3 regions of the Mesorhizobium sp. M0062 genome follow, and region 1 is predicted to be linked to each of the others. Evidence: predicted binding sites of a transcription regulator. Region 1 holds the regulator's gene; each other region holds the start of a gene.
The links. Region 1 encodes PhoB, which activates phosphate uptake and scavenging genes when phosphate is short. Its sites were predicted from a motif close to TGTCATNNANCTGTCAT; they were not measured.
Positions count from the first base shown of each region.

Region 2: a site for PhoB is predicted at 2,013-2,029, ahead of phnC (phosphonate ABC transporter ATP-binding protein). Genes of this name have one in related genera too.
Region 3: a site for PhoB is predicted at 2,432-2,448, ahead of NKJ64_RS09590 (bifunctional 2',3'-cyclic-nucleotide 2'-phosphodiesterase/3'-nucleotidase). Genes of this name have one in related genera too.

Region 1 covers NZ_JAMYUO010000004.1:54,510-59,158, forward strand. The annotation lists gene xylF (D-xylose ABC transporter substrate-binding protein) at 1-77, opposite strand, end outside; gene NKJ64_RS06350 (ROK family protein) at 343-1,578, shown strand; gene phoB (phosphate regulon transcriptional regulator PhoB) at 1,609-2,298, opposite strand; gene phoU (phosphate signaling complex protein PhoU) at 2,315-3,019, opposite strand; gene pstB (phosphate ABC transporter ATP-binding protein PstB) at 3,061-3,885, opposite strand; gene pstA (phosphate ABC transporter permease PstA) at 3,903-4,649, opposite strand, start outside.
Region 2 covers NZ_JAMYUO010000020.1:41,485-46,133, reverse strand. The annotation lists gene phnD (phosphonate ABC transporter substrate-binding protein) at 25-933, opposite strand; gene phnC (phosphonate ABC transporter ATP-binding protein) at 1,075-1,938, opposite strand; gene NKJ64_RS21715 (DapH/DapD/GlmU-related protein) at 2,069-2,686, opposite strand; gene phnL (phosphonate C-P lyase system protein PhnL) at 2,683-3,390, opposite strand; gene phnK (phosphonate C-P lyase system protein PhnK) at 3,599-4,375, opposite strand; gene NKJ64_RS21700 (alpha-D-ribose 1-methylphosphonate 5-phosphate C-P-lyase PhnJ) at 4,372-4,649, opposite strand, start outside.
Region 3 covers NZ_JAMYUO010000006.1:47,680-52,328, forward strand. The annotation lists gene NKJ64_RS09575 (hypothetical protein) at 1-240, shown strand, start outside; gene NKJ64_RS09580 (5-formyltetrahydrofolate cyclo-ligase) at 296-961, opposite strand; gene NKJ64_RS09585 (NAD(P)/FAD-dependent oxidoreductase) at 1,143-2,408, shown strand; gene NKJ64_RS09590 (bifunctional 2',3'-cyclic-nucleotide 2'-phosphodiesterase/3'-nucleotidase) at 2,550-4,529, shown strand; gene NKJ64_RS09595 (SAM-dependent methyltransferase) at 4,590-4,649, opposite strand, start outside.

The DNA of each region.
Region 1 (4,649 bases):
TCCTTCGCCTGCGCGACCGACATCAGCGCCAGCGACATGGCGACACCCGCCAGCATGGCGGCTGCAAATCTGTTCATCATAATCCTCCCTGCGCCGCGTGCGGCGCGACAAAACTGGCCCGAGGGCCGGCACACAGAGGCCCTATTTTTTCGAGCCTCGAAAAAATACTGGTTCAATGATAAGGCGCTGTCAACATCGATTCTGATGGATTCTGATGGCCTTGCCGATTTTTTTCGAGGTCCGCAATAAACAATGACAGGGCTGCCGGCGTCTGCCAATATTTGGCTGGTGCCGTCGAACGCCTTCACTATCATGAGGCGCGAGGAGGCCGGGAGGAAACAAATGTCGGTTGGAATCCGCCACGACGATCTGCGCCGTCGCAACCGTGCCATGGTGATTTCGGCCGTGCGCCGGGCCGGCCAGCCGTCGCGGACCGAGATTGCGGCGACCACCGGCCTCAGCCACTCGACCATATCGGCAATCTCGTCTGATCTGATTCAAGAAGGCACCCTGATTGAAGGCAAACCTGGCGAGACAGGCGCACTGAAACGCGGCCGGCCGCAGGTCGGCCTTGGCCTCAACCCGGAAGCGGCGGCGGTGATGACCGTCGTGCTGTCGCTCAATTTCCTGTCCGTCACCGTCATCGACTATGCCGGCCACGTCGTCGCCGAGGAACAGCGCCGGCTGGACACGCTGACCAAGCCGCGCGACGAGCTGATCGGCGAATGCGTAGCAATCGTCCGGCGGCGGCTTGAGGATCCCGACCTCGATGTCCAGAGCATCGCCCGCATTGCCATGGGCATCCAGGGCATCACCGATTCGCAGGCGCGCGCCATGCTGTGGTCGCCAATCACGCCACTGACCGACATTGCCTTCGCCGACATGTTGGAAGCGGAATTCGGCATTCCGGCCACCATGGAGAACGACTGCAATATGATGGCGGTGGCCCTGCAATGGCGCCAGCCCGAGCGCTACCGCGACAATTTCATCGCGATCCTCTTGTCGCACGGCATCGGCATGGGGCTGGTGCTGAAAGGCGAACTGTTCACCGGCACCCATTCCTCGGGCGGCGAGTTCGGCCACATGATCCACCGTCCGGGCGGCGCGCTCTGCCGCTGCGGGCGGCGCGGCTGCGTGGAAGCCTATGCCGGAAACTACGCCATCTGGCGCAGCGCCAAAATGATGGGCGAGGATGCCGAGCCGGTCGATATCGGCGACGCTGATATGCGGGCGCTGGCCGCTCGTGCGCGAGAGACGGACGGACCGGAGCGCGAAGCCTATCGCAGGGCCGGCGAGGCGCTCGGCTTCGGCCTCGGCAGCCTGTTTGCGCTGATCGACCCGGCCCCCGTCGCCATGGTCGGCGTCAGCGCCGCCGCCTTCGACCTGATCGAACCGGCATTGCGCGAAGCGATCGCCCAGACCGCCGGCGGCCAGCACTCGAAGTCGATCTCCTTCGACACCGAACCCAACGAGCTGCCGCTGATCCGCGAAGGCTGTGCCATGCGCGCGCTCGGCTTCGTCGATCAGGAGATTTTTGCGCCGGGTATTCAGCCCAAATCCGGCAAGCATGTCGCCTGAATGGCCGGCAACGGCGCGACGCGCAGGATCCTAGTCTTCCCTGATCGCGTAGCCGGCGCCGCGAATGGTACGGATGACATCCGGCATGCGGCCATTGTTGACGGCCTTGCGCAGCCGCCCGACATGCACGTCGACGGTTCGCTCGTCGATGTAGATCGTCTCGCCCCAGACATTGTCGAGCAGCTGGCTGCGCGAGAACACGCGGCCGGGATGCCGCATCATGAATTCGAGCAGCCGGAACTCGGTCGGTCCGAGCCTGATCTCGCTCTTCTTGCGGTAGACACGGTGCGACTCGCGGTCGAGCACGATGTCGCCGACCTTGAGCACGCTGGACAGCACTTCCGGCTTGGCCCGGCGCAGCAGCGCCTTCACGCGCGCCATGAACTCCGGCGTCGAGAATGGCTTGACCAGATAGTCGTCGGCGCCGGTGGACAGGCCGCGCACGCGATCGCTTTCCTCACCGCGCGCGGTCAGCATGATGATCGGCAGCCGCTCGGTTTCGGGCCGCACTCTAAGCCGCCGGCAGAGCTCGATGCCGGAAACAGCGGGCACCATCCAGTCGAGCACCAGGAGATCGGGCACGTTTTCCTGCAGGCGGATCTCGGCCTCGTCGCCGCGTGTCACCACCTCGACGTGATAGCCTTCGGATTCGAGGTTGTAGCGGAGGAGCACGCCTAGCGGCTCCTCGTCCTCCACGACCATGATGCGTGGCGCGATCATCGGCAGTTCACCCTCATCAGGCCGGCATGGCCATCGCCGTCTCGTCCTGCTTCGGACGATTGGCGGGCAGTTGCTGGCCGGTCAGCACATAATACGCATTTTCGGCGATGTTGGTGACATGATCGCCGATGCGCTCAAGATTCTTGGCGCAGAACAAGAGATGCGTGCAGGCGGTGATGTTGCGAGGGTCTTCCATCATGTAGGTCAAGAGCTCACGAAACACGGACGTGTATTTGACGTCGATGCGCTCGTCGTCATTCCTGAGTTTTGCAAGCGCTGCCGCATCGGTGGCGGCATATTCCTCGACGACGCCTTGCACCTGGATCAGCACCAGCTGCGCCATGGCGTCGATGGAGTGCGAGAGGTCGCGCGGCGTGACGCTCAAGCCCACGGTGCCGACGCGTTTGGCGATGTTCTTGGCGAGGTCGCCGATGCGCTCGAGGTCGCCGGCCATGCGGATCGAGCCGACCACGGCGCGCAGATCGTTGGCCATCGGCTGGCGCTTGGCGATCAGCGTGATGGCGCGGTCGTCCAGTTCGCGCTGGCGCGCATCCATGATGGCGTCGTCGGAAACGACACGCTGTGCCAGCGCATTGTCCGAATTGAGCAGCGCCCTGGTCGAGCCGCTGACCATCGAGCCTGCCAGATCGCCCATGTCGCGGATCAGCTTGCTGATCTGCCCGAGCTCTTCATCGAAGGAGGCGACGGTATGTTCACCCATGATCTTGGTCCTCGTGCCTGAAAATTCACCCGCCGGACGGCTCAGCCGAAGCGGCCGGTAATGTAGTCCTGGGTGCGCTTGTCGTCGGGGTTGGTGAACATCTTGTCGGTGGCGCCCTCCTCGACGAGATAGCCGAGATGGAACATCGCCGTGCGCTGCGACACGCGCGCCGCCTGCTGCATCGAGTGGGTGACGATGACGATCGTGTAGTTCTGGCGCAGTTCGTCGATCAGCTCCTCGACACGGGCGGTGGCGATCGGATCGAGCGCCGAGCAGGGCTCGTCCATCAGGATCACCTCCGGCGACACGGCGATGGCGCGCGCGATGCACAGGCGCTGCTGCTGGCCGCCGGACAGGCCGGTGCCGGGCTCCTGCAGGCGGTCCTTGACTTCGTTCCAGATCGCCGCCTTCTTCAGGCTCTGCTCGACGATCTGGTCCATGTCGGACTTGCGCTTGGCCAGCCCATGGATGCGCGGGCCGTAGGCGACGTTCTCGTAGATCGACTTCGGGAACGGGTTGGGTTTCTGGAACACCATGCCGACGCGGGCGCGCAGTTCGACGACATCGATGTTCTTGTCGTAGATGTCGTCTTCATCGAGCGTGATCTTGCCGGTCACCCGCGCCAAATCGATGGTGTCGTTCATGCGGTTGAGGCAGCGCAGGAAGGTCGACTTGCCGCAGCCGGACGGGCCGATCAGCGCCGTCACCTGGTTCTGACGCACGTCGAGATTGACGTCGAACAACGCCTGCTTCTCGCCGTAGAAGACGCCGACCTTGTCGCCGCGCATCTTGATGACTTCGTTCGACTTGGCGTTCATTTTGTCGCCCACTGCATTCTCAAGGGACTGTTCGGTCATGATGTTCATACCAAATTGCCTTTTTTCTACCAGCGCCGCTCGAAGCGGCGCCGGAGCACGATCGCGGTGATGTTCATGGCCATGAGGAAGACGAGCAGGATGATGATGGCGCCGGACATGCGCTCGACAAAAGCGCGCTCAGCCTCGTTTGCCCACATATAGATCTGAACCGGCAGCGCGGTCGCCGGATCGAAAGGCGTCGTCGGATAATCGGCGACGAAAGCGACCATGCCGATCAAGAGCAGCGGTGCTGTCTCGCCGAGCGCACGCGCTAGGCCGATGATGGTGCCGGTAAGGATGCCTGGGGCGGCAAGCGGCAGGATGTGATGGAACACCATCTGCATCTTGGAGGCGCCGAGACCTAGGGCCGCCGAGCGGATAGACGGCGGCACCGCGGCGAGGGCGGCGCGCGTGGCGATGATTATGGTCGGCAATGTCATCAAGGTCAGCACCAGGCCGCCGACGAAGGAAGCCGAGCGCGGCATGCCGAGGAAGTTGATGAACACGGCAAGGCCAAGCAGACCGAAGACGATCGACGGCACCGCCGCGAGATTGTTGATGTTGACTTCGATCAGGTCCGTAAAGCGGTTCTTCTTGGCGAACTCCTCCAGATAGATGGAGGCGGCGACGCCGATCGGCAGCGCCAGCAACAGCACGATCACCATCATGTAGAACGAGCCGATGATCGCCACGCCCATGCCCGACGTTTCGGGCCGGCTGGAGGCGCCATAGGTGAACAGGCCGGTGTTGAAATGCTCGGCCATCACGCCGTC
Region 2 (4,649 bases), on a different contig from region 1:
ACGTCGCCCTTTCTGATTTTGCCGTCAGCCGCCGATGGCTGCCTTACGGGCTTCGACGATGACGTTGTAGAAGTCAGGCTTGACCGGGACGTAACCGGTGAAGTCGCCGCCTTCGACGCCTTCGAAACAGGCCTTGTCCTTCTTCGGCAGGTCGGTGAAGAAGGCGGCAAGCTTGGCGGTCATGTCGTCGCCGAGCGCGGTGCGCACGACCAGCGGGCCGTTCGGGATCAGGCCCGAGCGCCAGACTTCGACGAAGTCGTTGGGGTCGACGGCGCCCTTGGCGGTGACCTTGTGGAAGGTGCCGGAGGTGTAGCCGTTCTTGAAGTCGCCGATGCCGGAGGAATCGTCAACCGCAACGTCGACCTTGCCGTCGCGAACGGCGAGGATGTTGTTTTCATGGCCGCCATTGAACTGGGTCGAGGCGAAGTAGGCGTCGTTCGAGGCGCCGGTGTCCTTCGGGATCTGGGTCAGCGGGATCAGGTAGCCCGAGGTCGAGTCCGGATCGGCGTAGCCGAGCTTCTTGCCCTTGGCCGACTTGATGTCGGTAATGCCCGAAGACTTCAGCGCCAGGCCGATGGAATAATAGCCGGTGGCGCCGTCGGTCTGCTGGGTGGTGAGGATCGGGGTGACCGCCTTCGGGTCCTTGATGTAGACGCTGGCGTAGCCGGAAGCGCCGAGTTCGGCGAAGTCGAGCGTGCCGCCGAGCAGGCCCTGGATGACGCCGTCATAGTCGGCGGCGGGGAACAGCGAGACCTTTTCGAAGCCGAATTCGGTCTTCAGGTGATCGGCCAGGCACTGATAGTTGCGCAGGCGGTCGGTTTCGTTCTCTCCGCCGAGGATGCCGACGCGGAATTCCTTGAGGTCGGCCGCATGCGCGGCGCTGGTTGCCATGGCGAGCGCCGAAACGGCGCCGAATACCATCTTCCTGAACATTTGATGTCTCTCCTGTAAGTTCCGGCCCCGCGCCGGCAGCGTTCTTGATTTTTGCAAGTGCCCTTGACGCGGGCGGTCGATCCAGTGCGGCTCAGTTTTGGTCCATGATCTTTTCCGAAAACCGGTATCCACTTTTCGGGATCATGGATCAGTACCCGGGAATGCGGGCTCGAGCGGGCTGGCGGATGCGGCGATCTTTTGCTTGTAGGCGATGCTGGTCGAGGTGATGGCCTCGGAGATATCGACGCCGTTGCCGTCGGCGCCATAGACCAGGCGCACGGCCTCGCGGTTGAGCGCTTCCGGCGGACCGTCGAAGACGATCTTGCCGGCAGCCATGCCGATGATGCGGTTGCAATAGGTGCGGGCGGTGTCCAGCGTGTGCAGATTGGTGACGACGGTGATGCCTTCGCGCAGGTTGATGTCCTGCAGCGAGTCCATCACCACCTTGGCGTTGAGCGGGTCGAGCGAAGCGATCGGCTCATCGGCGAGCAGCACCTTGGGCTGCTGCATCATGGCGCGGGCAATGGCGACGCGCTGCTGCTGGCCGCCAGACAGCGTGCCGGCTGGCTGCAGTGCGGTGCGGGCGATGTCGAGGCGCTCGAGTGCTGCAATCGCCTCAGCGCATTCGGCGCGGGTAAACATGCCGAGCAGGTTGGAAAAGGTCGAGCGATGATTGAGACGGCCGAGCAGCACATTGGTCAGCACATCGAGGCGCGGCACCAGGTTGAACTGCTGGAAGATCATGGCGCAGTCGCGCTGCCAGCGTCGCAGCGGCGAGCCACGCAGCCGCGAGACCTCGGCACCGTCAAAAAAAATCGATCCCTGGCTGGGGTCGATGAGACGGTTGATCATGCGAAGGAGGGTGGATTTGCCGGCGCCGGAACGACCGATGATGCCGACCATCTGGCCCTGCGGGATCGACAGGTCGATGGCGCTGACAGCGGTGTTCTTGCCAAATCGGCGCGAGACGCCGCGGATTTCGAGCGTGGCAGGGGTCGATAACATCGAAGAGTTCCAGACCTGAATTGATCGTCTGGTTCTCGCCTAGCGCAGCGACATGAACCTGCCATGTCATCACGATGTCAGTTTTGTTACGCTCCACAGCCGTGCGGCAAGTGGGGGTGATCGCACCCGATCAGGCGCCGTATTTCTCGAGGAACGCGTCTGCCTCGAGTACGCGAAAATCGTCGAGCGCGGCGCGCAGCCTGGCGTGGTCCCAGTCCCACCAGGCGAGCGCCTGGTAGCGTTCGGCCGTGCGGCGATCGAAACGCTCGCGGATCGGCTTGGCTGGCACCCCGCCAACGATGGTGTAGGGCGCGACATCCTTCGACACCACAGCGCCGGCGCCTACGGCAGCACCATCGCCGACGGTGACGCCGGGCAGGATGGTCGAGCCGTGGCCGAGCCAGGTGTCGTGGCCGATGGAGACGCGTTTGGCGCGGCGCTGGGCGAAGAATTCTGTTTCGTGCTCGGCGTCGTCCCAATAGTAGGAGGCGCGATAGGTGAAGTGATGCAGCGTCGGCCGCCAAGTCGGGTGGTTTGTGGCGTTGATGCGCACGGCGGCGGCTATGTTGGAGAACTTGCCGATGGTCGCGCACCAGACGACGCAGTCCTGCATGATGTAGGAATAGTCGCCGAGGATGCTTTCGGACACGCGGCTGCGGTCGGCGATCTCTGTCCAGCGCCCCAATGTCGAGTTCTCGACCTGCGCCGTGGCGTGGACCAACGGCGCTTCCGATAGTTTCCTGCTCATGCAGCGATTTTTCCGGCGGCGAAAGAGGTCACGTCGATGATGCGATCGGCGACGGCGTCACGCACATCCGGGTCATGGAAGATGCCGAGCAAGGCGACACCGCCGGCCTTCTTGGCGGCGATCAACGCAACCACAACGTCGCGGTTTTTCGAATCGAGCGAAGCTGTCGGCTCGTCGAGCAGCAAGACCGGATGCTCGGTGATGAAGCCGCGCGCGATATTGACGCGCTGCTGCTCACCGCCCGAGAAAGTCGCCGGCGGCAGCGCCCAGAGCTTTTCCGGCAAATTGAGCTGCCCCAGCAAGGTGCGTGCTTTTTTCCGCGCGCTCTCGCGGTCCTCGCCGCGTTCGACCAGCGGCTCGGCGACCACGTCGAGCGCGGAGACGCGCGGCACGGTGCGCAGGAACTGGCTGACATAGCCGATCGTCTGGCGGCGCACGGAAAGCACCGTGCGCGGGCTGGCGATGGCGAGATCGATCAGGCCGCCCTCATGCTGAACGATGATCTGGCCTTCATCGACGGCATAATTGCCATAGAGCATTTTCAGGATCGAGCTTTTGCCGGCGCCGGAAGGCCCGCCGAGCACGGCGCATTCACCGGCCCGGATCGAGAATGAGACGCCGGCGACAACCGGCAATCTGATGCCGTCGCGCAGATGCATGGTGAAGCTTTTGGCGACGCCGGAAACAACGAGGGGCGTCGGCATCAGAAGGTTCTCCAATCGTTGTTCGTCCGCGGGCCAACACCCCCCTCTGCCTTGCCAGGCATCTCCCCCTCAAGGGGGGAGATTGGCTGTCGCGTTCGACTTCGCCATTCTTCTGCATCGTAGAAGGGGCGGGACATAAAAGCTGCTGATCTCCCCCCTTGAGGGGGAGATGGCCGGCAGGCCAGAGGGGGGTGCCTTGGCGCCATCTTCACACCTGTAGAATCGAGGAAACAAGCAATTGCGTGTAAGGCGCGCGGGGATCGTCGAGCACGCGATCCGTCAGGCCGCTTTCGACGACACGGCCGTCTTTCATCACCATCATACGCTGCGACAGAAGCCGGGCGACGGCGAGATCGTGGGTGACGACGATGGCCGCCAGGCCGAGATCGGTGACCAACCCGCGCAGCAAATCGAGCAGGCGCGCCTGCACCGAGACGTCGAGGCCGCCGGTCGGCTCGTCCATGAACACCAGCCTCGGTCCGGTGACGAGGTTGCGGGCGATTTGCAGGCGCTGGCGCATGCCGCCGGAAAAGGCGCGCGGCTCGTCGTCGATGCGGTCCTCGTCGATCTCGACGCGCGACAGCCAGTCGACGGCAGTGGCGCGGATCTTGCCGTAATGGCGGTCACCGACCGCCATTAGCCGCTCGCCGACATTGGCGCCGGCAGACACCGTCATGCGCAAGCCGTCGGCGGGGTTCTGATGAACAAAGCCCCAGTCGGTGCGCATCAGGAAGCGGCACTCGGCCTCGCTCATACGGTAGAGTTCGCGGAACTGGCCGTCGCGCATGCGGTAGCTGGCGGTGCCAGAAGATGGTAGCAGCCGCGTCGACAGGCAGTTGAGCAGCGTCGTCTTGCCGGAGCCGGATTCGCCGACGACGGCCAGAACCTCACCCGGCCACAGGTCGAAGGTGACATTCTCGCAGCCGACGCGCGAGCCGTAGAATTTGGACAGTTCGGAGACGCGCAGCAGTGGGTCGCCGGTCATTCTGCTGGCCTCATCTTTCCTGCGGTAACATGGCTTTCAGCCGCAAGGTGGCCGCGATGTCCTTCGGCGCGCCGCTTCTCGCAATGGTCGGTGTCGGAGCAGACGAACATGTGGTCGCCATGGTCGTCGAGGATGACCTCGTCGAGATAGACATTTTCCGCCGCGCACAGCGCACAGGGCAGGTCGAAGGTCTGGACCTCGAAGGGATGATCCTCGAAGTCGAGGCTGACGACATCGGTGAAGGGCGGCACGGCATAGATGCGCTTTTCGCGCC
Region 3 (4,649 bases), on a different contig from region 1:
GATACTAGAAAAGCCGCTGAAGAGGTGAAGATAATCGCCGACAGTGCCAATGACATGGCCCGATTGATTGAGCTTCCGTCTGCAGGTGCGCTACACGCGCGCACCGGAGATCCGCTTGTCTTGCTGAAAATTCTGTTCAGTGTGTATCGCCGCATTCGTTTGTTGGCCGAGTATAAAGATGCCGGTAAGGCGGATATTCCTCAGTTGCCTGGGAATGACACCAACGGCGATCTTTTCTAAGCGTGATATTTATGAATATGTGCGATCACACGGAGGGTCTCTGAATCTCATCACGCTAGGCTTTTAATACCTCGGTCACCAGTTGGTCCATCGGGATGTCGTGCGGCTGCGGGTAGATGGTGGGGATGCGCTGCAGTTCGTAGCCGACGCCGATGACCAATGGCTTGAACGGCATGGCAGCCAGCGTGCGGTCGAAGAAGCCGCCGCCATAGCCCAGGCGGTAGTTTCGCGGGTCGATGCCGACGATCGGCGAGATGACGATGTCGGGCAGCACCGGGTCGCCTTCGGCGGGAATAGGGATGTTCCAGACGCCTTTTTCCAGCCGGTCGCCAGGCACATAAGCGCGGAAGATCAGCGGCTGGCCCTTCTCGATCACGATGGGCAGTGCCGTGCGGCCGCCGCGCTGGTTGATCGACGCCATCCACGACCGCAGGTCCGGCTCGCCGCGAAACGGCCAGTACAGGCTGACCATGCGGCCGGCAATGTCGCCGATTGCCGCGTCGAGGCCTTCGGTGATAGCCCGCGACATCGCCACCCGCGCATCGGCCGAAACCGCCAACCGTGCCGCGATCAGACGCTCGCGCTCGGCCTTGCGCCAACGGCGCACATCGGTCCAGTCGGTCAATGGCGCGCGAAATTCCGGATCGAGTTCGTGCATGAAGCAAGGCGGCGAAGAATATTGCGCCCGCCCTTTGCGATCTTTGTCATCGTCGTTGGCCATGCTTCACTCCCGTGGTTCCAGCCCCTGCAAGGCTATACCCGTCCAGGCTTGCCGACATAGGCATTCGCGACATCCGGCGACGAGTCCTGGGCAGCCTTACGCGCGGCAGTCTAGCGCGCCGCGACATTGTTGCGGTGCACAAAAATCACTAGATAAAGAGAGACAAACAGGGGTGAATGCGATGAGTGAAACCAGCCATCATGTCGTTGTCGTCGGCGCAGGGTTCGGCGGTCTCGAACTCACCCGGGCGCTGGCCGGCGCACCCGTGCGCATCACCATGGTCGACAAGCGCAACCATCACCTTTTCCAGCCGCTGCTTTACCAGGTGGCGACCACCTCGCTGGCGACCTCGGAAGTTGCCTGGCCGATCCGTCATCTGCTGCGCAAGCGCGAGGACGTGACGACCCTGCTCGGCAACGTCACCGGCGTCGACCGTCCAGGCAAACGCGTGCTGCTTGAGGACGGCAGTTCTGTTCCCTACGACACGCTGGTGCTCGCCACCGGCGCGCGTCATGCTTATTTCGGCCACGACGAATGGGAGCCTTTCGCGCCCGGGCTGAAGACGCTCGAATACGCAACCACCATTCGGCGGCGCATCCTGCTCGCCTTCGAGCAGGCCGAGCGCGAGACCGATCCGGCCAAGCGCCAGGCACTGCTGACACTGGTCATCGTCGGCGGCGGCCCGACCGGCGTGGAGCTTGCCGGCACCATTGTCGAACTCGCGCATGAAACGCTGCGCGGCGAATTCCGCAACATCGACACGCGTGAGGCGCGTGTGGTGCTGGTCGAGGCCGGAGACAGGATCCTAGCCAATTTCGCGCCAAAGCTGTCCGACTATGCGCGCAAGGCGCTGGAGCGGCGGGGCGTCACGGTCGAGCTTGGCCGCGCCGTCACGCGCCTCGATGCCGAAGGCGTCGTCTTTGGCGATACGCATCTGCCGGCGCGAACCATCCTGTGGGCCGCCGGCGTGGCGGCTTCCCCCGCGGGAGAGTGGCTGGGCGCGCCGGTGGACCGGGCGGGCAGGGTAATGGTCGAGCCCGATCTGACCGTGCCGAACAGTCCTGAAATCTTCGTCATCGGCGACACCGCGCATGTCTTGCGGCCGGACGGCAAACCGGTGCCCGGCGTGGCGCCCTCGGCCAAGCAGGAGGGCAAGCATGTCGCCGCGACGATCAGGGCGCGGCTGGCCGGCGATGGCGCGCCGCGGCCTTTCCGCTACAAACATGCCGGCGACCTGGCGACGATCGGCAAGTGGGCAGCCGCGATCGATTTCGGCTCGATCAAGCTCACGGGATGGCTTGCCTGGTGGCTGTGGGGCGTGGCGCATATCTACTTCCTGATCGGTTTCCGCAACCGGCTCTCGGTGTCGCTTAGCTGGCTATGGATCTATTTCACCGGCCAGCGCAGCGCGCGGCTGATCACCCAGGGCGACGATGACAAGGGCTGAGGTTCTCAACCGCGGCCAAGGATATTCATCCAGCCGTCACCTTTTGCTGATCGACTGACTTCCCGATGGACATGGCCGGTTTTCGGCGCGAAGCTTCCGCCCGGGGCTGGGATCTTGTCACGTCGCTGGGAAGGAAAACCAATGCCGCATCTCAATTACCCCGTCTCCCGCCGTAGTTTTCTTGCCGGTACGGCCGCCAGCGGGGCGCTGATCATGCTCCATCCGTTTTCCGCCCGCGCGCAGGCCAATCAGGCGCATCTGAGGATTATGGAGACCACCGACATCCATGTGAATGTGCTGCCTTACGACTGCTACGCAGACAAAGCCAACGACACGATGGGCCTGTCGCGGACGGCCTCACTGATCGCGGCGGTGCGCAAGGAAGCCACCAATGCGATGCTGATCGACAATGGCGATCTTTTGCAGGGCAATCCGATGGGCGATTACATCGCCTATGAGAAGGGCCTCAAGGAAGGCGATCTGCATCCGATCATGAAGGGCATGAACCTGCTGGGCTATGAATGCTCGACGCTCGGCAATCACGAGTTCAACTACGGCCTGTCGTTCCTCGACAAGGTGCTGGCCGGGGCCAATTTCCCGTTCGTCTGCGCCAATCTGATCCGCGGCACCGAGCTTGCCGCCAACCCGCGCGACGACAAGCTCTACCTCAAGCCCTATGTCATCCTCGACAAGAAGATCAAGGACGGGTCGGGCGCCGAGCAGCCGATCAAGATCGGCATCATCGGCTTCGTGCCGCCGCAGATCATGGTCTGGGACCTGAAGAACCTGGAAGGCAATGTCAGGACGCGCGATATCGTCGAGGCGGCCAGGGCCTGGGTACCGCAGATCAAGGAGGAGGGCGCCGACATCGTCATCGCGCTCTCGCATTCCGGCATCGATATCAAGCAGGGCGACGGCATGGAGAACGCCTCCTTCTTCGTCGCCGGCGTCGAAGGCATCGATGCGGTGTTCACCGGCCATCAGCATTTGGTCTTCCCCGGCAAGAAGGATTTTCAGGCGCTCGAAGGCGTCGACACCGAGAAAGGCACGCTGCAGGGCAAGCCCGCCGTGATGGGCGGTTTCTGGGGCTCGCATATGGGACTGATCGATCTGCTTCTGGAACGGGACGGATCGAAATGGCGCGTAGCCTCGGCCACATCGGAGGCAAGGCCGATCTACCAGCGCGTCGACAAGGCAAACAAGCCGACGGTGGCGGACGACCAGCGCGTCGTCGATGCGCTGAAGGCGGACCATGAGGCGACACTTGCCTATGTCCGCCGACCGGTCGGCAAGACCTCGGCGCCGCTCTATTCCTATTTCGCGCTGGTCGCCGACGATCCGTCGGTGCAGATCGTCAACCAGGCGCAGAGCTGGTACCTCAAGGACATATTGAAGAGCACGCAGTGGAAGGATGTGCCGCTGCTGTCGGCGGCAGCACCCTTCAAGGCCGGCGGGCGCAACGGCGCCGACTACTATACCGACGTGCCGGTGGGCGACCTCGCCATCAAGAACGTCGCCGACCTCTATCTCTATCCGAACACGGTGCGCGCCGTCGAAATCACCGGCGCGCAAGTGAAGGAATGGCTGGAAATGTCGGCCGGCATTTTCAGGAAGATCGAGCCGGGCAAGGCCGACCAGGCGCTCATCGACACCGAATTCCCGTCCTACAATTTCGATGTGATCGATGGCGTCAGCTACGGAATAGACCTGTCGCAGCTGCCGAAATACGATGCCAAGGGTGGCGTCGCCAATGCCGGCTCGAACCGCATCGTCGGCCTCAGCTTCGACGGCAAGCCTATTGATCCGGCAGCGAAATTCGTCGTCGCCACCAACAATTACCGCGCCGGCGGTGGCGGCAATTTCCCCGACATCAATGCCTCGAAGATCATCTACGAGGCGCCGGACACCAACCGCGACGTGATCGTGCGCTACGTCGTCAGCGAAGGCACGATCAATCCCTCGGCCGACGACAATTGGTCGTTCACGCCGCTGCCCGGCACCAGCGTCGTGTTCGAGACCGGCCCCAAAGCGAAGGATTTTATATCGGGAGTGAAATCGCTCAAGATCGAGCCGGCCGGCGAGGGCGAATCCGGGTTTGCGAAGTATCGCATCCTGCTTTGAGGCAACGTGCAGCTAACAGGGAAAACGAGCGGGCATACGCCCGCTCAATCACGCTTCGGATCAGGCCTTGTAGACCACCTGGCGCACGTCGATGTAGCTGGCCCTGAAGCCGGCTTCGCA